One region of the Vibrio ishigakensis genome, then DNA from elsewhere that is predicted to be linked to it. Evidence: predicted binding sites of a transcription regulator. Region 1 holds the regulator's gene; each other region holds the start of a gene.

Region 1 (7,303 bases):
GAGATGAGGGGTACTTGATGGTTGGGTTCGATAGTGAAACCGGTGAGGTAGCCGGCACTACAGGTATAGAGGCCGCGGTTGGTTGGGACGTACCATTTTATTCTTACCACATCAGCAAGGTGGTTCATTCATCCCAGGCTTTGGGGGTTAACAACGTAGTTCGTCTGTTGACTTTCGGCAATAATTACACCGGATGTTCTGAGATCTGTACCCTGTTTCTACGCCCGAGCTTTCGAGGCGGCCTCAACGGCAGATTGATGTCTAAGTGTCGCTTCTTAATGCTGGCAGAGCACCCACATAGATTCTCACAGACCATCTTTGCTGAGATGCGCGGTGTGTCTGATGCTGAGGGCAAGTCTCCATTCTGGGAATGGCTACAGGACCACTTTTTCTCTATAGATTTTACCCATGCAGATTATCTAACAGGTACAGGCAACAAGGGCTTTATTGCTGATTTGATGCCTAAGCTGCCTATCTATATCAACCTATTGAGCGAAGAAGCCCAAGCTGTGATTGGCAAGGTGCATGACAACACCAAACCTGCTTTGCGTCTTTTGCAAAAAGAAGGCTTTATCTGCCGTGATTATGTCGACATCTTCGATGCAGGTCCAACGGTTGAATGTGACCTAAACAATATCGATACCGTAAGGCAATCCTTCAGAGCTAAGGTCTCTATCGCTGAACACAGCAGCACACAGCACTATCTGATCTGTAATACCTCTTTTGAAAACTTCAGAGCGGTGGCTCAGCCGGCAGCCTTCGACAATGAATCCCAGACGGTGATCTTGTCTAGAGAGGTGGCAGAGGCTCTAGAGGTCGCCAGCGGTGATTGGGTGCGCATGACCGCACAATAGGTTCAATAAAACAAACAAGGAACGATTGGAATGACAACGCATTTTATTGCAGGGGAGTGGATCTCTGGCCAAGGCGCCGATATCCAGTCTCAGTCTCCGTATAACAGCCAAACTATCTGGCAAGGACACAGCGCAACTGAAGGTCAAGTAGAGCTAGCGGTAATGGCCGCACGCACTGGCTTTCTTAGTTGGAAAAAGAAGAGCTTTGCAGAGCGCGAACAGATAGTATTGCGCTTTGCAGATCTAGTAAAAGAAAACGCTGAGCTGATCGCTGAGACCATTTCTAAAGAGACGGGTAAACCTATCTGGGAAACTCGCACAGAAGCCGCTGCAATGGCGGGCAAGATAGGTCTATCCATCAAGTCTTATCACGAAAGAACCGGTACTAAACACAAGCAGGTAGGTGCCAACGATGTGACCTTACAACATCGCCCGCTGGGTGTGCTAGCTGTGTTTGGCCCATATAACTTTCCAGTACACCTTCCAAATGGACACATAGTTCCTGCACTTCTTGCTGGCAACACTGTGGTGTTTAAGCCATCTGATCTGACTCCGCTTTGTGGTGAGCTTGCAGTCAAACTATGGCAAGAAGCAGGCCTTCCATCGGGTGTGGTCAACCTAGTGCAAGGTGGTAAAGAAACGGGTATCGCACTAGCGAGTTCAAATAAGATCGATGGCCTATTGTTTACCGGTAGCGCTAATACCGGTCATATCCTGCATCGTCAGTTTGCGGGTCAGCCAGAGAAGATGTTGGCGCTAGAGATGGGGGGCAACAACCCGCTTATCGTCTCTGAAGAATATGGCGACTTAGATGCAGCTGTGTACACCATTATCCAGTCGGCGTTTATCAGTGCCGGTCAGCGTTGTACCTGTGCGCGTCGTCTTTACGTGCCGCAGGGTGAGGCCGGTGATGCTTTGGTCGCTCGTCTAGTAGAGGTGACTAAGCAGCTTAAGATGGACCAGCCGTTTGCAGACGACCAACCTTTCATGGGCACGCTCATCTCCCGCACTGCAGCGCAGCAGATCGTTGCTGCGGCAGAAGAGTTGGTAGGTAAGGGCGCAGAGTACCTTCTCAAAGGTGAGCTTGGTGAGAGTGCTTTCTTGTCTCCGACTATCCTTGAAGCTTCTGCTATCGATACCCTACCGGATGAAGAGTACTTCGGTCCACTGCTGCAGGTTGTGCGCTATTCTGGCTTTGAGAAGGCGATTGAGCTGGCTAACGACACTCAATATGGTTTATCGGCTGGGCTAATCTCGACGCGCGATGCTGAGTGGGAACAGTTCTCTGATGAGATCCGTGCCGGAATCGTGAACCGCAATCGCCCGATTACCGGAGCTAGCGGTGATGCACCATTTGGCGGCCCGGGTGCTTCTGGCAACCTAAGACCGAGCGCGTTTTACGCGGCGGATTATTGCGCGTATCCAATGGCATCTATCCACGGTGCTGAGCCATTATTGCCTGAGTCTCTATCACCGGGCATCACCATGTAATTTCAAGGAGGGAATATGGGAGCTGAACAACTGTTCGAGCAACTTTGGGGTGATTTTTGCGAGCGTCTGTGCCCGTCATCACACACGATTCATGAGTTGCTAAAGCAAGACCAAGCTTTGATTAACGACCACATCGCGTTGCGCACCTTTGGTGTCGACCCTGTGTCATTGCCGACTCTAGCCAAGCCTTTTATTGAGCTTGGTTACGAGAAAGGTGGCGACTATGTGTTCGAGAGTAAAAAGCTGATTGCAGAGCATTATCAGCACCCTGACCCTAAAATGCCAAAGGTGTTTATCAGCCAGCTTCAACTGCACCTGTGCTCGAATGAGTTGCGTAATGTTGTGCTTAAGCTGGTAGACCAAATCGATGCAGACAAGCTATCTGGCTCCGATTTCTTACATCAAGGTCGCTTGTGGGACCTTAGCTATGGTGAATATCAGATCCTAGCCAGCGAGAGTGAGTATGCAGCTTGGGTTGCGGCGCATGGCTATGGAGCGAATCATTTTACGGTAAGCGTGAATCAGTTGGCTGAGTATGAGGAAGTGGCTGAGGTGAACGGCTTTTTGAAGCAAAAAGGCTTTGCCATTAACAGCTCGGGTGGAGAAGTAAAAGGCTCTCCTAAGGTGTTATTAGAGCAGTCATCGACTATGGCGGACAAAGTGGACGTAGCATTCTCTGATGCTGTGCACTCTATCCCTGGTGGGTTCTACGAGTTTGCCAAGCGTTATCAAGATAACCAAGGCGAGCTCTACCATGGCTTTGTGGCCGCCTCGGCAGACAAGATATTCGAGAGCACCAACAATTAGGCATAAAAAAACCGCTACTAAGTAGCGGTTTTTTTGAATCTGAATTCGGCTTAGCGAGTACCATATACCACGATAGTCTTACCGTGAGCTGAGATAAGGTTCTGCTCTTCTAGCATCTTCAAGATACGACCTACTGTCTCACGAGAACAACCAACGATTTGGCCGATTTCTTGACGAGTGATCTTGATTTGCATGCCATCTGGGTGCGTCATAGCGTCAGGTTGTTTTGCAAGATTCAGTAGAGTCTGTGCGATACGACCAGTAACGTCTAGGAACGCCAAGTCACCAACTTTTTGGCTAGTTACTTGTAGGCGTTTCGCCATTTGTGAAGACAGACGCATTAGGATGTCTGGGTTCACTTGGATTAGCTGACGGAACTTCTTGAATGAGATCTCTGCAACTTCACAAGGTGATTTTGCACGAACCCAAGCTGTACGCTCTTGGTCTTCTTCAAAAAGACCTAGCTCACCGATGAAGTCGCCTTGGTTAAGGTAAGAAAGAATCATTTCTTTACCTTCTTCGTCCTTAATTAGAACGGCAACAGAGCCTTTGACGATGTAATACAAAGTTTCCGCTTTTTCACCAGCGTGGATCAGCGTACTTTTAGAAGGGTATTTGTGGATATGACAGTGGGACAAAAACCATTCTAATGTTGGATCCGTTTGAGGTTTACCTAAAACCATATTCTTATCTTCCTCTCTTTAGCGAGCATATTTGTATTGTTGCCTATGAGTGTTCAAGGCTTGTAGTTGCTGCTACTACTTTTATTTTGTACTACGAATAGTATCCTTTTTTTTGCCACATTTCTTGATTTTGATCGGTCAGAATTGCCGAAAATGTAAACAAAATTGTGGCTTTTATCACAGTCTCGGACAAGAGTGTGTGCTGTGTATCGTTTAGCCTATCTTTCCGGTTTCTAAAAGCTGTTGCAGGATAGGTCTGATAATCAGCTCCATCGCAAAGCTCATCTTGCCTCCCGGCACAACTAAGGTGTTGTGGCGAGACATAAAAGAGCCATCAATCATAGCCAGCAGATATGGGAAATCGACATTTTTAAATCCGCGCATTCGAATCACCACAAAACTCTCATCTAGGCTTGGGATACCTTTCGCATTTAGCGGGTTTGAGGTGTCTACGGTCGGAACGCGTTGAAAGTTGATATGTGTACGTGAAAATTGCGGGGTGATGTAATTCAGATAGTCGTCCATTGAGCGAACGATAGAGTCGGTAACCGCCTCTCGAGAATGACCACGATCGCGAGTATCACGAACGAATTTTTGTATCCACTCCAAGTTTACGATAGGCACCATGCCGATCAGAAGGTCCACATGCTTGGCCACATGACAGTTGTGGTCCACTACCGCGCCATGCAGGCCCTCATAGAAAAGCAGGTCGCTGTTCTCAGGCAGTTCTTGCCACGGAGTAAAGGTACCCGGCATCTGATTATAGGGAACTGCTTCATCGAAGGTGTGCAGATAACGGCGTACCTTACCTTCGCCTTTCTCACCGTACTCTTTAAAAAATTCTTCTAGGGCTGGGAAGTCGTTAGCCTCAGGGCCAAAGTAGCTGATGTGTTTACCTTGCTCTTTGGCTTTGCGAATAGCGACATCCATCTCGGGGCGAGTAAAGCGATGAAAGCTATCGCCTTCTACCCACGCAGCCTGAACCTTCATCATGTTGAACATCTTGCGAAAGGTTTCTGAGGTGGTGGTAGTGCCTGCTCCAGAAGAACCGGTTACCGCTATGATGGGATGCTTGGCTGACATGACGTTCCTTGTCGAATGTGAGTTTATAGTAGTTGTGAGTTTTGGCTTACTTTGATGTCTATTGTCTCATGCAATTCTGAATAGACGATGACAGCTTGTCCGTTTTTTAGCTGCATAAGCACCTGATCGACTTTGTCTTGTAGGCTTGCCTCGACACTTCCATAGTCTGTGCCTTCACGAAGCACGAATTCTTTGACTAGGTTTTCTAGGGTCTCAGGGCTAATTTCTTGCCAGGGTACGATCATGATTTACATCTTGGTAATAAATTGAAGATACAAATTTATCATAAAAAGCGGGAACCACCATCTCCAACCAGAATTTTGGTGACGAAGGAGTGCCCTGAATAAAGCCAACATGCCCGCCTTTTGGCATTAGGTGGTAGGTGATGTTGTCTGCCAGCTTGAAATTTGGGATGACCTCATCGGTCATAAAGGGGTCATCCTTGGCGTGGATCAGATTTATTGGAATAGAGGTCTGATTTAATTTAGGAAGGCCCGAACATTTTTGATAGTAGTCACGCGCATTCAAGAAACCATGCAAGGGAGCCGTAATCGCATCATCAAACTGATGAAGGAAGCGCATATTCTGTATGGTCTCTCTATCGATCCCAAGTTTGTCTTCCAACAGGTGAAGTTTTTGTAGGGCCGACTGCTTTAGCGAGCCCAATAGGTAACTGTTATAAAGCTTTGAAAAGCCACGCTCGATACGTTTGGAGCAGGCGGCTAAATCCAGTGGTGCCGAGATGATGGTCGCTTCATTCAGTAGAGGTTGGTCGGCGTACTTGGCTAAGTAGTTCACCAGCATGTTACCGCCAAGGGAGATGCCTACTGCTACTTTGGGATTGTATGGGAAGCGTTGGTGCAGGTGCTCTAAGAAAAGGCGCGCGTCTTCGGTTTCTCCCGAGTGGTAGGCTCTGGCCTGCTTGTTTGGTTTACCGCTACAACCGCGAAAGTGCATCATCACCGATAGCCAACCTCTTTGCGCAAAGGCTTGCATCAGACCATTAGCGTAAGGGCTGTTGAAACTTCCTTCTAGTCCATGAAAAAGCACAAAAATAGGTTTGCGATAGGCTTGAAGTTGATTCCAGTCTTCGCTCCAGGCGAGATCTAAAAAGTCACTGTCTGGGGTTTGGATGCACTCCCACATGGGAGTAAATAATGGCGCCTTGCGCACAAACCTAGGCAGCAGGGTCTGCAGGTGAGGGTTGGTCATGCTCCAATGTGGCTTGAATAGGGTATCCATACTTTTAATGCTTACTAAAGATAAAGGCTATGTGTTCCGCTCCCAGTTGATGGCAGTAGTCATCGGTTAAATGTGGCACCTCTACCTTATCTAACTGCAACTGATGGATGGCATCGACAATATCGGCTTGTTGCTGGCGCTCTAGGTGGAGTTCGAATTGCAGAGACTCACGATATAGGGTGTCAGGTAGGTGCTGCTTTGTTTTACGTCGCAGTTCGCGAAACTGGTGCAAAAGTGGCTCGGTGCGTCCAAGGCTTTGGAGCATTCGCGGCCACTCTTGGTTTGGAAAAGATAGCTGATGTTGATCGAGCCAACGAAGGGCAAGCAGTAGATTTACGTTGCCGTGAAATTGATTCTGTAGGGTAAGGCACGCCTCTTTGATTTCCCGCTCGGAGTAGTACTGTAGGCTAAATTGCCACAGGCTATCGATGGTCAAATTGCTATTGGGCGTGCTTTCCGTCATAGATTCAATTCTGCGTCCAGTTCAGCCTGCATACTCTCTAGGGTCTCTTGGTCACTCATCCATTCCATTTCGACCTCTTCGAGCTCCGCTTTGGCTTCGGCTTGTTGGCTTAAGACCTGAGTAAGTTTAGCCTTATTTTTCGCCTGATACATTTCTGTATCGCTAAGTTGCTCTTCAAAACCTTCTAAAGCTTGGTTGAGCTTATCCATATGGGTTTCGAGTTTAGTGATGTTCTTTCGTATCGGTGCGGTTAGCTTGCGAAACTCGGCCTGCTTACGCTTGAGGTCTTTTTTAGCCGCTGCTGAATTCTCTGTGCTTTTTGGATCAGCATTAGATTCGGCTTTTTTCTGTTGCTTTTGTTGCTCGGTCAGCCATTTGTAGTAATCCACAAGGTCGCCGTCGAAGGGCTCTACCATTTGATCGTGTACGAGATACAAATCATCTGTTGTCGCTTTCAATAGATACCTATCGTGACTGACGATTACCATAGCACCCTCGAAGGTTTGAAGGGCAAGGGTAAGTGCTTGACGCATATCCAGATCTAGGTGGTTGGTGGGTTCATCCAGAAGCAATAGGTTAGGTTTTTGCCAAACTAGCAAAGCTAGCACTAGGCGAGCCTTCTCACCCCCGGAGAATGGAGCAACCTTATCTAGAGCCTTATCTCCTTGGAAACCGAAACT
Region 2 (7,303 bases), 670 kb from region 1:
CTTCTCGGTTTTGTTGCAACATGGCAAATTCACTGGCGATAGCCAAGGGTTCGACGATGTTGGTACCGGCAGTGATTAGCTGAGATTCAAGGTCGTTGTAGCGATTTGAAGTGAAAAAGACGCTCAATAGCAGACCCACAATAAGGGTAGGTGCAAGGGTCAATGTGATTACGCGAGCGCGTAAGCCGTATCTTGTCATGTTTTATTGGTGCGCTATCTGTGAAAAAATAAGCCGAATCCTTTCCTCACACCGGTGTGAGGGTGCAATGGATATAGTCTAACCCAATATTTCTTGCTAGCGAATGCATAGTATGGAAATTGTTTAACCGAGAATTTGATATATGGCCAACTTTTTTAAGCCGACGAAGAAAACCTCTACCTCTAATAAGCACTTTGCCGTCGATATCGAACGATATGACTACCAAGGGGCAGGGATTGGCTTTAATAACAAGAAGTTGGTATTTGTGGAGGGGGCTCTAGTTGGCGAGAAGGTGTTGGTTCAGCCTACCGAGACCAAGAGTAAATTTATCCGCGCTAAGCTAATTAAGGTTCAGCAGAAGAGCGATGCTCGACGCGAGCCTTTCTGCCCACATTTTGACAAATGTGGAGGGTGCTCACTGCAACATATGCCTTATCAAACCCAACTTGAGGTTAAACAGCAGGCCTTTAAGAAATTGATGTCCAAGCTGGCACCTTCAGTAGAGCTCTCCTCTATCATTCAAGGAGACGAGAGGGGATATCGCAGACGTTCTCGCATCAGTCTGCGTTGGAATCCTAAATCTCAGCAATTGGAGTTTGGTTTTAGGCAGGGTAAGAGCAACCAGATTGTCTCAATTGACCAGTGCCCTGTAATGTCGCCAAACCTGCAAGGCTTATTAGCACCTGCTCGTGCCACTCTTTCCTCTCTTTCTCAACCAAGAAACCTTGGGCATCTGGAGCTGGTGGATGCCGACAATACCCAAGTGGTATTGCTACGCACGACTGAGGAGCTCAAGGTTGCAGATAAAGAAGCCATGTTGGAATTTGCCAAAGCGCATCAAGTGAGCCTGTATCTGCATCAAGGCAAGACTGAGCCTGAGATTGTCCATGGCGATGCTCCAGTATGCTCTGAGACTGGCTCAGAGCTCTCATTTCTACCCACGGACTTTATCCAAGTTAACCGCAGTGTGAACCAGCAGATGGTTTCAGAGGCGATCAGTTGGCTAGATGTGCAAGCAAGTGAGCGCGTTCTGGATCTATTTAGTGGCATCGGTAATTTTACCTTCCCTATTGGTAAACTCAGTAGCAAGGTGATAGGTATTGAGGGCGTGCAAGAGATGGTTGACAGGGCTTCTCATAACGCAACTAAACTGGGCGTTGAGAATGCTGAGTTTTATCAGGCCAACCTTGCCGATCTGAATGGCAACGAGGAGTGGTCAAAGCAGGGCTTCGATAAGATCTTGCTCGACCCTGCTCGTGCCGGTGCGCAGGGTATCGTTGAGCAGCTTGGACAGTTTAATGCTAGTAAAATAGTGTATGTCTCCTGTAACCCATCGACCTTGGCTAGAGACAGCGAATCTTTGCTAGAGCAAGGTTACAAAATAAGCAAAATGCGTGTGCTGGATATGTTCCCGCAGACAGGACATCTAGAGTCCATGGTTTTATTTGAGAAATAACTGAAATTACTCAAAAAACGACAAATTCAATTACAGGGATGTGATTGAGAAAGGTATACTGGGCTGGTATTCCGCAAAGGTAATCAGAGCAAGATTTTAGGGAAGAAATATGGTTGCAATACGCAGTGCGCATATCAACAAAGACGAAGAGTTTAACCTCGAGCGCTGGGTAGATAGTCTTCACCAAGGACAGAAGACAGAGAATAAACTTAAGAAGCTGTACGGTGAGTGTCAGGAGATGCTTGTCGGACATGAACGCAAAGAGCTACTGCTCTGGCGTGGTCGCGAGATGATAGAGATTTTGATTACTCTGTCGATGGACCGCGCAACCCTTCAGGCCGCGATGCTGTTTCCAGTTGTGTCCAGTGGCCTATTCGATGCCGAAGAGCTTAAAGAGCGCTACGGACAGGAGATCATGAAGCTTATCGAAGGTGTGGAAGAAATGGCGGCCATTGGTCAGCTGAACTCCTCTCTCGATGGCTCTGGCGCTTCCGGTCAAGTGGATAACGTGCGTCGAATGCTACTGGCTATGGTAGATGACTTCCGCTGCGTGGTTATCAAACTTGCCGAGCGTATCTGTAATCTTCGTGAAGTAAAAAATGCACCTATCGAGGTGCGTCAGCGCGTTGCTAAAGAGTGCGCCAATATCTATGCGCCACTGGCGAACCGACTTGGTATAGGTCAGCTTAAGTGGGAGATAGAAGACTATGCCTTCCGTTATCAACATCCAGATATCTACAAGAAGATCGCCAAGCAATTGGCTGAGCGCCGTATCGACCGCGAAAAATACATCAAAGACTTTGTGGATGACCTCGAGCTTGAGATGGGTAAGTCCAACATCAAGGCAGAGGTAAGCGGTCGCCCTAAGCATATCTTCAGTATTTGGCGAAAGATGCAGAAGAAGAAACTGGCCTTTGACGAGCTCTTCGATGTGCGAGCGGTGCGTATCATCGCTGACCAACTGCAAGACTGTTATGGCGCTCTGGGTGTGGTGCATACCAAATATAAGCACCTGCCAAGTGAGTTCGATGACTATGTGGCAAACCCTAAGCCAAACGGTTATCAATCTATCCATACCGTGGTGCTTGGCCCAGAAGGCAAGACCATTGAAATCCAGATCCGTACCAAGCAGATGCATGAGGATTCGGAACTGGGTGTTGCTGCTCACTGGAAGTACAAAGAGGGCAGTTCGGGTGGCCGCAGTGGTTATGATGAGAAGATCACTTGGCTACGTAAGCTTCTGGATTGGCAAGAAGAGATGTCAGACTCTGGTGAAATGCTGGATGAGCTTCGCAGTCAGGTGTTTGATGACCGTGTCTATGCCTTTACTCCGCGTGGCGATGTCGTTGACCTACCTATGGGGGCGACGCCTCTAGACTTTGCTTACCATATTCACTCAGAGGTGGGACACCGCTGTATCGGCGCTAAGGTAGGCGGTCGTATCGTACCGTTTACCCACAAACTTGAGATGGGCGACCAGGTAGAGATTATTACGGCTAAAGAGCCCAACCCATCTCGAGACTGGCTAAACCCATCGCTAGGCTTTGTACATTCAGGTCGTGCGCGCGCTAAGATCAATGCTTGGTTTAGAAAGCAGAGCCGCGAGAAGAATATCGAGGCGGGCAAGGATATCCTTGAATCTGAACTATCCAAGATAGGGGCAACTCTGAAGGATGCGGACGTTTATGCGATGAAGCGCTTTAACGTCAACACTGCAGATGAGCTGTATGCCGGTGTAGGTAGTGGTGATATTCGTATCAACCAGGTGGTGAACCACATCAACGCTCTGGTGAATAAACCGACTGCGGAAGAGGAAGACCAGCAGGCTCTGGAAAAACTCCAGTCTTCAGAATCAGACCAACCGATGCAGGCTAAGCCGAACAAAGATGCGGTAGTGGTTGAAGGGGTCGATAACCTTATGACTCATCTGGCGCGTTGCTGTCAGCCGATTCCGGGCGATAACATCAGCGGATATATCACTCAAGGGCGAGGTATTTCGGTGCACCGAAGTGATTGTGTTCAGTTAAATGAACTGAGATTGCATGCGCCAGAGCGAATCATAGATACGGTGTGGGGCAGTGGCTTTGTGGGCTCATTTATCCTGACTCTACGTATCGAAGCGCTTGAGCGTAGCGGCCTGTTGAAGGATATCTCGACCCTTATCACCAATGAAAAGCTTAAGATCGCTAACATGCGTGCCCGCATAGACCACAAACGTCAGATGTCGATTATGGACATGGATATCGAGGTGAATAACATAGATATCAGCAGTCGACTGCAGTCGCGAATCGAACAGATAAAAGACGTCATCTCAGTGAAGCGTCTAAAATAGAAAAACCGACAAGCCCCTAACTCAGGGGCTTGATTTTTATAGGAAAGAATATGTCTACTCCAATCCAGCAACTCCTAGATATCATGGCTAAATTGCGCGATCCGAAGGACGGCTGTCCGTGGGATCTGAAGCAATCTTTCGACACTATTGTGCCGCACACTATAGAAGAAACCTATGAGGTAGTGGATGCCATTCACAACCAAGATTGGAGCAACCTGAAGGAAGAGTTGGGGGATTTGTTGTTTCAGGTGATCTTCTACTCACAACTCGCCAAGGAAGAAGGACTATTCGATTTTCAAGAGGTGGTCGAGCAGGTGAACGAAAAACTTGTACGTCGTCATCCACACGTGTTCAGTGAGCAGGAGTTTGTATCAGAACAAGAAGTTTCTGAGAACTGGGAGCGAGAAAAAGCCAAAGAAAAAGCGCGCATGGGCAAAGTTGAAGAAAGTATTCTAGACTCTGTACCTAAGTCTCTGCCGGCCCTTAGCCGAGCAGACAAGATTCAGAAGCGCTGTGCTAAGTTTGGCTTTGATTGGGATAGCCTCGGCCCTGTAGTTGACAAGGTTCATGAGGAAGTCCAAGAGGTGGTCGACGAGGCGCTCGCTGTGCCTGTTAAGCAAGAAAAAGTAGAAGAGGAGATGGGGGATCTACTCTTTGCTACGGTTAATCTTGCCAGACATCTAGGGTGCAATCCTGAATCTGCGCTGAGCAAAGCCAATGTGAAATTTGAACGACGTTTTCGTGGTGTGGAGCAGAAGGTGGCGCAAAATGGGCGAGAACTGGCAGAATGTGATCTAGATTACCTCGATAACCTATGGAATCAGGTAAAAAACGAAGAGTCGAATTAGTGATAAGATTGTGAATTGATTTGAAGCAAAAAATAAATCAAATGCGTGTGATAAGTTTCACGTTGTGGCGATAAGGGGCTTCTGGTATATTTTCATCCCGTCCAGAAGAAATCCATTTCCCTCATTCAACCAATTTCAGGTTAAACATGACGACAAATTACATTTTTGTTACTGGCGGGGTTGTATCCTCTCTAGGTAAAGGTATTGCAGCGGCATCGCTAGCAGCTATTCTTGAAGCTCGTGGTCTTAAAGTGACCATGATGAAGCTTGACCCTTACATCAACGTTGACCCGGGTACTATGAGCCCGACTCAGCATGGTGAAGTGTTCGTCACGGAAGATGGCGCTGAAACTGACCTTGACCTTGGTCACTATGAGCGATTCATTCGCACCAAGATGACCAAGCGTAACAACTTTACAGCAGGTCGTGTTTATTCAGACGTTCTTGCAGCAGAGCGTCGTGGTGACTATCTAGGTGCCACTATCCAAGTAATTCCACATATCACTAACGCAATCAAAGACCGCGTAATCAAAGGCTCTGAAGGCCACGATGTAGCGATCGTTGAGGTTGGTGGTACCGTTGGTGATATCGAATCTCTACCTTTCATGGAAGCGATTCGTCAGCTTGCAGTTGAGCTAGGCCGTGAGCGCGCTATGTTCATGCACCTAACGCTAGTTCCTTACCTAGCGGCAGCGGGTGAAGTTAAGACCAAGCCAACCCAGCACTCAGTTAAAGAACTTCTTTCTATCGGTATCCAGCCTGACATCCTAGTATGTCGTAGCGACCGCATGATCCCAGCGAACGAGCGTAAGAAGATTGCTCTGTTCTGTAACGTGTCTGAGAAAGCAGTTATCTCGATGAAGGACGTAGATTCTATCTACAAGATCCCTCAACTTATCAAGTCTCAAGGTTTGGATGACCTTGTATGTACTCGCTTTGGCATCAATGCACCAGAAGCAGATCTATCTGAGTGGGAACAGGTAATCTACGAAGAAGCGAACCCAACTGGTGACGTGACTATCGGTATGGTTGGTAAGTACATCGAACTACCAGATGCATATAAGTCTGTTAACGAAGCACTTAAGCACGCAGGCTTGAAAAACCGCCTAAACGTTAATATTAAATACGTAGACTCTCAGGATGTTGAGAGCAAAGGCGATGAAGCACTAGCAGGTCTAGACGCTATCCTAGTTCCAGGTGGCTTCGGTGACCGTGGTGTTGAAGGTAAGATCCTTGCGGCGAAATATGCACGTGAGAACAAACTTCCTTACCTTGGTATCTGTCTAGGTATGCAGGTAGCGCTTATTGAGTACGCTCGTAACGTTGCTGGTCTAGAGGGTGCACATTCAACAGAATTTAACAAAGAGACCAAAAACCCTGTGGTAGGCTTGATCACCGAGTGGGTAGACGGCGAAGGTAAAGTTGAAGAACGTACCGAAACGTCTGACCTAGGTGGAACAATGCGCCTTGGCTCTCAGCTATGTCACCTTGAGAAAGGGACTAAAGCATATGAGCTATACGGTAGCGCGAAGATCCATGAGCGTCACCGTCACCGCTACGAGGTTAACAACAATTTGCGTCCTCTGATCGAAAAAGCTGGTCTGAAAGTATCTGGCTTGTCGGCGGACAAAAAGCTGGTGGAAGTTATCGAGAACCCTGCACACCCATGGTTTGTAGCGGCTCAGTTCCACCCAGAGTTCACTTCGACTCCTCGCGATGGCCACCCGCTGTTCGCAGGTTTCGTAAAAGCAGCTGGTGAATTCCAGCGTGGCGAACTCAAGTAAGTAAAGGATTTAGGTGTCTGAAAGAGCGCGTAGGGCACCTTTAAAATATTGACATTTAAATTTGGAAAATAAGAGGAAACATTAATGTCTAAGATCGTTAAAGTTCTAGGTCGTGAAATCATCGACTCTCGTGGTAACCCAACTGTAGAAGCGGAAGTACACCTAGAAGGCGGTTTCGTTGGTATGGCAGCTGCTCCATCTGGTGCATCTACTGGTTCTCGTGAAGCTCTTGAGCTACGTGACGGCGACAAAGCTCGTTTCCTAGGTAAAGGTGTTCTTAAAGCTGTTGAAGCTGTAAACGGCGAAATCGCTACTGCTCTAACTGGCAAAGATGCTAAAGACCAAGCTACTATCGACCAAGTGATGATCGACCTAGACGGTACTGAAAACAAGTCTAAGTTCGGTGCGAACGCTATCCTAGCTGTATCTCTAGCGAACGCTAAAGCAGCTGCAGCTGCTAAAGGCATGCCACTATTTGAGCACATCGCTGAGCTAAACGGCACTGCTGGTCAATTCTCTATGCCTCTACCAATGATGAACATCATCAACGGTGGTGAGCACGCTGATAACAACGTTGACATCCAAGAGTTCATGATCCAACCAGTTGGTGCTAAGACTCTTAAAGAAGGTCTACGTATCGGTGCAGAAGTATTCCACAACCTAGCTAAAGTTCTTAAGTCTAAA
Region 3 (7,303 bases), 1.2 Mb from region 1:
CTTACCTAGACCACCTAGACCCAGAGTGTCTTCGCTACTACTACGCGGCTAAGCTAAACAGCCGTATCGACGACCTTGACCTTAACCTTGAAGACTTCACCCAGCGTGTGAACTCTGACGTGGTTAACAAGATCGTGAACCTTGCTTCTCGTAACGCAGGCTTCATCACCAAGCGCTTCGAAGGCAAGCTTTCTGATACCTTTGCTGAGCCTGCTCTATACCAAGAGTTTGTTGATGCTGCTGACCGTATCGCTGAGCTATACGAGACTCGCGAATTTGGTCGTGCTATCCGTGAAATCACCGCACTGGCTGACAAAGCAAACCAATACGTGGATGAGAAAGCACCTTGGGTTGTGGCGAAAGAAGAAGGTAAAGACCAAGAACTGCAAGATATCTGCTCTGTAGGTATCAACCTGTTCCGCGTGCTTATCACTTACTTGAAGCCAGTAATGCCTGAGCTTGCGGCTCGCACTGAAGCCTTCCTAAACCAAAAACTGACTTGGGAAAACATCAGTGCTCCACTAACGGGTCATGAGATCACTAAGTTCAAAGCACTGTTTAGCCGTATCGACCCTAAAAAGGTTGAAGCTATGATCGAAGCATCGAAAGAAGATGCAGCGGCAGAAGCAGCGGCGAAAGAAAAAGCTGAGGCAGCAAAAACGGAAACTGAGCTGACTAAAGAGCCAATCGCAGACGAGATCGAATTTGATGATTTCGCTAAGGTTGACCTTCGTATTGCCAAGATTGTTGAGTGCGAAGAGGTGCCAAAGGCAAACAAACTTCTTAAGCTACAACTGGATATTGGCGGTGAAGTTCGTCAGGTGTTTGCTGGTATTAAATCAGCGTATAAGCCAGAGGATCTTGTAGGTAAGCACACCGTAATGGTGGCAAACCTTAAGCCTCGTAAGATGAAATTCGGTATGTCTGAAGGCATGGTTCTGGCTGCGGGTCCAGGTGGCGAAGATCTGTGGATCCTTGAGCCACACGAAGGCGCTAAGCCTGGCATGCGCGTGATGTAATCTCGCTGTCATTGAATAATAAAACCGGCTCTTCGTAGCCGGTTTTTTTGTGCCCTGATAATGCCAAATTGCACCAAAACTGGGCAACAGAGTTCTATTTATGGCGTATATTCAATGAGTTACTCTGGATTTAGCATGGCACGCTTTGTGCAACCTGTTTATTAGCTCAGCATGTTGTTGAAAAGGAGTTCGCCATGTTTATCGTGATCAGTGCCAGCTTGTGCGCCTTGTTAGTCGTTACCCTGCTTGTTAGACATGGGCAACAAGTGCGACAGAGCGACCGCAAGTACCAGCTTATCTGCGAGCTTAGAAACCTGATTGAGCTTTTGCGCGAGCATCGTACCTTAGCTCATACTCATCTTTGTGTGTGCGATATTCCTCCCTCCCAATGCAATGAGCTTAAGCATCGTATCGTAGATACCATATCTGCGCTGTTATCTAATGCGGAGATGAGTAAAAGGCCAATGCTCAGGTTACTCAGGAAACAGGTTCGGATACTGCTAGGAAACTGGCCTGAAATGACGCCGAGTCGCAGTCAGATGAGCCATAGTAAGTCGATACGCGTCTGCCTGTATTTAATAGACGAAATGACCCTGAGTTGGCTCATCGAATCGGAAAAATATGACCTGAGCGAGCGCTATTCGGCCCAGTGGAATCATATTATCGATAGTCTAGACGCACTCACCCGCTTTCAAATCGCCTTTGCTGATTATCTGGACGACAACCCAAAGGCTTTAGATAGGGTGACACTAAAAGCTCGGCTGCTACAAAGAAAGCTCAACCAACTTGGACTCATTGCACCACTCACTGTGAGCGCGCCAAGTTCAGCTACCGCTATGCGTTGGTTAGATGAGGTAGTGGATTCGAATGGTGGTTTACAAAGGCTGACACAGCAAGAGGTGATGAACGAATGCGAGGCTTTATCGCTGGTGATCTTTAGGGTCTACGATCATATGCTGCTGGATGTGGGAGAGGAGCTATCACACCCTCTCCCTGAACTAAGCTCGCTACACTAGCCCTCAACAACACGCATCAAAAGCTCGCCATCATACAGAGCCTGCTTGATCAGCGCCGCACCTGGCATGGTGGCGTTCTTAATAAAGCGACATGACACTATCTCTAGATCTTGGCAATAGATAGGCAAGGCCTGCTGTTTCACACAGTTAAAAATCTCTGGAAGCAGGAGGTCTTTAGCAGCATTGATATCACCGCCGATGAGCACCTTCTCTGGGTTGAACATATTCACTACCAGCGCCACAGCTTTCCCCAGATTTTGACCTAGCTCTTTAATCACGGACAGTGCTAGCGGATCGCCCTGATTGGCAGCTTCACAGATGCCCACCACAGTGAGGCCTTCAACAGTCAGTGAGGTTTTTTCTCCTTGCTGAATAAGCCCACGCACTTGACGCACGATAGCGCGCGCACTGGCAACGGTTTCAAGACAACCAGTATTGCCACAGTGACATTGTTTACCGTTAGCATCTATCTGAATATGGCCAAGCTCACCCACGTTACCCAAGCGACCTTCCAGAAGCTTATCCTCTAGAATGATACCTGCGCCTAAACCGTTGTGAACCGAGATAAGCACTGAGTTCTTGTTTTGCTGAGAGTTACCAAACAGCTTTTCAGCCAATGCCCAAGCACGGGTGTCGTTGGCAATAAATACCGGAAGTCCGGTCTCTTTAAACACCGCAGGGCCAAGCTCTAGCCTTTCCACATCGTAATATGGCATCTGCAACACAACCCCACTCTCGGAGTGAACCAAGCCTGGCAAGGTTATAGCGATACTGGTAACACGCTCTAGGTGTGCAGATTGCTGTTCAAAGAAACGATGTATTTCTAGGATAAGGCGCTTGAGTACATCGTCTTGATGCAGCTCTTCTATCTCCACTTGGCTTTGGACAATAACGTCACCACCCAATTCGTGCAAAGCGATAGAGAGATAGCCTCGCGCTAGACGCATAGAGAGAAATTGCCAACCCGAATTGTTAGTCTGTAGCCCGACCGCTGGACGGCCTCGACTAGTCACCTCTTGCACTATGGTCTCGTGCACAAGGTGAGCGTCGATAAGCTCACGGGTGATTTTGGTGATACTCGCCGGTGCTAACGCACTGAGCTTTGACAAGTCGATTCGCGAAATAGGACCAAACTGATCAATCAGTTGGTAGACCCTTCCAGCATTCACTTGCTTGATATAATCGATGTGGCCTGGTTGTGACGTGTACATATAGCCTCCGGATACGCCTATGTGCTATTTTTTTACACCTCGAAACAAATGTGAAGCGTAGTCATACAAAGGCGTGAGCCTGCTCACTTATCGCGCAGTATTCTTTTTCGAAGGCAGACCCAGATCAAACTGGGTTGCACACTTTAACCAATTTCTTCGTGCTTTGGTATTCATCAATAAAGCGATAGCCAGAATTGAGACCTTGCTGGTAGTCAAACAGTAGATCATCAACACTGCTCATCAGGGTCGAACAGCGAAGTGGTTGCTCTGGGATAATCTGCATCACATAGCAATCAGACGGTGGTTTCGCGATAAAGTCTTGAGTCAGTGCGTAAGTCTGATAATGGATCATCAACATATCTGCCAAACCCGCTTCAAACTCGTTACCCAGCAAATGTGCCACTCGATAGACATTATCGGCCCCAAACAGCCAACGTCCACCGTTTAGCATATCCACGCCCGGGCTTTTCTGCTTAAGCTTGCTTTGCTCTATCCTCTCATCGAGAAACTCACCGAAACTCTTTCTTCCCTGTCCAAGTGCGTCGCGCCACAAGCCTTGCACCGCCTCCACTGGCCTTTTGTACCACTCTTCATCAACAGGTACCGGCATAGTCGGAGTATCTAACAGCGGATGCTCGGGTTTTTCAGTTCGTATCACTATGATACTTCTCGATTCTCGTCGCCACGCTTCCTGAACCGGCACTGAGGCCGACACCCCGCCATCGACATAATGCTCACCATTAATATTTACTGCGCGGGATACCAGATTTGGGATAGCACAACTGGCTCTTAGAACATCGATCCAATTATGCTCAAGCATAGGGAGATAGGCATCCTTAAACTCTTCAACACGAGTGCTTGCCGCATAGGCGGTGCGCCCGTAAAGCATCTCGCGCCCCATATCCACATCAAGCTTGTACGGCGCATGACATATCTTATCTAGCGCCCAGTCCAGACCGATATAGTGTTTTTGGCGAATGAAGCTAAACAGGTTGAAGAACTTGTCGTCCGTTGTCAGATCTAACAAGAATGCTTTACCCAACTCAGGTTGCCTGCATAGATAAGCGCAGAGGTTCATGGCCCCAGCAGAGGTACCAAAGAAGGTGTGGAACGGGTCGAAGTTAGAATAGAGAAAGGCGTCTAAAACGCCTGCAGTAAAGATGCCTCTCTGCCCACCTCCTTGTGCGACGAGTGCCGTCTTACCACCGAGGTAGTCAGAGAAAACATCAGGTTGATATAGCGCGCCGTTTCCCCAGATTAAGCCGCTGTTATTCATAGCTAGCCGTTAGCCAAACAGAGCCATCATGCCAAAACCGATTAGAACCGCGAAGGTGGTTGTTACTATGGCGAGCGCCATCTTCAGTTCAGTGTCCATATACCTCTCCTTAGTGAACAAAGAAACCTTGAATACCTTAAGGTTATATCTATTTTCTAGCACCGTTGTGACAATCGCTCAAGAGTTGTTAAAAAATCGTGCAGAATTATGTAGTTACTGTCACAATTGAACTAGGTATTCACTATGGATGGTGTGGCATGAATCGAAATCTCCTTGGCCTAGCAGTAGCTCTAGCCTCTTTCAGTTCCGGCGCGTACGCGGAAGTCTATATTACCCCTCTAGTTGGTTATGGAATGGGTGGCACCTTTGAGGATGCTGAAGGTAACGATGCAGATATAGATAATGCTCTGGCCTACGGCATTTCTATCGAGACCGATGTAGAGAAGGGACGTCTTGGTCTATTTTATTCTCAACAAGATTCCGACGTGACAATCAACGGCCTTAATCTTGACTCTACGGTACGTTATCTCCATTTCCAAAGCGCTGTATTTAGTGAATTTAGGGAAAACTGGGGGGCTTACTTTGGATTGAGCCTGGGGGGCACACAGATCGATATACAGCGCGTAGACGCTGAGTATAAATTCTCTGCTGGCGTGTATACCGGGCTTGAGTACAAGTTCACCGACAACTTTGCACTACAAGGGCAACTGCGCTACCTAGGCACACTGGTCGATAGTGATTCTATCTCTTATTGCGAAGGAGACAGCAGCAGCACCAGTTGCCAATTCTTCTTTAAGAGCGATTGGATGTCTCAGTTTCAAGCTAACCTCGGCTTAACCTTCAGCTTCTGATCTCGGGATACTCAACCGGACGCATAACTGAAAAATAACATTTCACTAACGGAGTCGCGTTTACCTAGACGTTTACTCCGTTAGCCCTATTTTGGGTGATCTGGCTCTCAAATTTAATTTCAGCAGTTAATATAACCAAGTTACTACACCAATACAGACAAAGCCTCCACCCAATGCGCACCTCGTAACCAAAAGTTAGCTTTATTAGCTATTCCTCGCAGTTATTTATTCTTGCCACTGTACGGATAAAGCGATACTCTCGCCCTGTCCAATGAGTGATTAATTCTATTTTTCTCACTCAACCTATAAATCTATTGAAACATACATCCATATAAAAACACTTTATTAGAGAATAAAACTATTCAATTCCGTTATTGACCAATTATTCTTTTCCATTTTTAGTTTTTGATAGCAAAAGTTACTAATACTTTTCAAATATGTGTATGGCTTCATATCGAACACAACGAGAAGGAGTTTACATGAAGCGAGAGCAGTGGGGTTCCCGAACCGGCTTCATCCTAGCAGCAGTTGGCTCGGCGATCGGCCTCGGCAACATCTGGCGTTTCCCGTATATGGCTTATGAGAACGGCGGTGGTGCATTCTTTATCCCTTACATTTTTGCCATGCTAACAGCCGGTATTCCATTCATGATTATGGAATTCAAGATCGGTCAGAAGTATCGCGGTTCTGCACCAGCAGCACTAAAATCTATCAACCCTAAATTTGAATGGTTAGGTTGGTTCCAAGTAGGTATCGCAGCTTGTATCGCTGTTTACTATGTTGCAGTTATCGGCTGGTCTATCTCTTACCTTGGCATGTCTTTCAACCAAGGTTGGGGTACAGATACCAACGCCTTCTTCTTTAGCCAATATCTAAACCTAGGTGACAACTCACCTTCTAACCTTGGCTCTATCCAATGGAAGATTGCCGGTACTATGCTGATCGCTTGGGCGATCACCTACTCGGCTATCGTGGGTGGTGTTAAAGCAGGTATCGAACGTGCCGCTAAGATCATGATGCCTATCCTGTTTATCATGGTTCTAATACTGATTGGTCGTACTATCTTCCTACCAGGTGCATTAGACGGTGTTAACTACCTGTTCCAACCAGACTTCAGCAAGATCATGGATCTTAAGGTATGGGCTGCCGCTTACGGTCAGATCTTCTTTACCCTAAGTATCGGTTTTGCCATTATGCTGGCGTACTCTAGCTATCTGCCAGAGAAATCAGACATCAATAACAACGCCTTCATGACGGTATTGATCAACTGTGGCTTCTCTATCCTTGCCGGCATCATGATCTTCGCCGTCCTTGGCTTTATGGCTCACGAGCAAAGCAAAGAGCTTACAGATGTTGTTTCAGCGGGTGTTGGCCTAGCCTTCGTTACCCTACCTGCAGCAATTAACGAGCTTCCAGCGCCATATATCCTTGGCCCACTATTGTTCTTGTCACTGACTATTGCAGGTCTTAGCTCGCACATCTCGATCATCGAAGCTGTTACCTCAGCTATTATCGATAAATTCAAGATTGCTCGTAAAAAAGCGGCAACACTAGTGTGTGGTATCGGTGCGTTAGTATCGCTGGCATTTGCTACCAATGGCGGTCTACTGCTTCTTGACCTCGTCGACTACTTCACTAACCAGATCGGCATCGTACTGGCATGCTTTATCGAGGTTATTCTTGTAGTAATGGTAGTGAAAGCCGCTAACATCCGTAACTACGTAAACAATGTGTCTGACTTTAAGATTGGTGGTTGGTATGACATCTGCTTGAAGTTTGTAAGCCCAGCTATACTAGCTATCACCCTGTTTAACACCCTTAAAACTACTGTGACTGACGGCTACGGCGGTTACGCGCAGTCTGATCTACTTACTCTAGGCTGGGGCCTGCTTGCTCTGCTTGTAGTAATTGGGGTACTAATCAACACATT

The links. Region 1 encodes CRP, which controls carbon source genes, mostly activating them, when cyclic AMP is high. Its sites were predicted from a motif close to TGTGANNNNNNTCACA; they were not measured.
Region 2: Pcarn_RS11465 (CTP synthase) is a predicted target of CRP. The motif match lies at 4,882-4,897, and genes of this name have one in related genera.
Region 3: mlc (sugar metabolism global transcriptional regulator Mlc) is a predicted target of CRP. The motif match lies at 3,319-3,334, and genes of this name have one in related genera.

The regions. Positions count from the first base shown of each region.
Region 1 covers NZ_AP024881.1:210,065-217,367, forward strand. The annotation lists gene astA (arginine N-succinyltransferase) at 1-854, shown strand, start outside; gene astD (succinylglutamate-semialdehyde dehydrogenase) at 885-2,345, shown strand; gene Pcarn_RS00985 (DUF1338 domain-containing protein) at 2,361-3,152, shown strand; gene crp (cAMP-activated global transcriptional regulator CRP) at 3,203-3,835, opposite strand; gene Pcarn_RS00995 (phosphoribulokinase) at 4,049-4,918, opposite strand; gene Pcarn_RS01000 (YheU family protein) at 4,942-5,163, opposite strand; gene Pcarn_RS01005 (hydrolase) at 5,138-6,160, opposite strand; gene Pcarn_RS01010 (TIGR02444 family protein) at 6,165-6,623, opposite strand; gene Pcarn_RS01015 (ABC transporter ATP-binding protein) at 6,620-7,303, opposite strand, start outside.
Region 2 covers NZ_AP024881.1:2,508,156-2,515,458, reverse strand. The annotation lists gene barA (two-component sensor histidine kinase BarA) at 1-199, opposite strand, end outside; gene rlmD (23S rRNA (uracil(1939)-C(5))-methyltransferase RlmD) at 342-1,655, shown strand; gene relA (GTP diphosphokinase) at 1,765-3,987, shown strand; gene mazG (nucleoside triphosphate pyrophosphohydrolase) at 4,038-4,835, shown strand; gene Pcarn_RS11465 (CTP synthase) at 4,982-6,619, shown strand; gene eno (phosphopyruvate hydratase) at 6,704-7,303, shown strand, end outside.
Region 3 covers NZ_AP024881.1:2,007,982-2,015,284, forward strand. The annotation lists gene metG (methionine--tRNA ligase) at 1-1,019, shown strand, start outside; gene Pcarn_RS09110 (hypothetical protein) at 1,214-2,035, shown strand; gene mlc (sugar metabolism global transcriptional regulator Mlc) at 2,032-3,246, opposite strand; gene Pcarn_RS09120 (patatin-like phospholipase family protein) at 3,371-4,522, opposite strand; gene cydH (cytochrome bd-I oxidase subunit CydH) at 4,532-4,621, opposite strand; gene Pcarn_RS09130 (porin family protein) at 4,780-5,373, shown strand; gene Pcarn_RS09135 (sodium-dependent transporter) at 5,853-7,303, shown strand, end outside.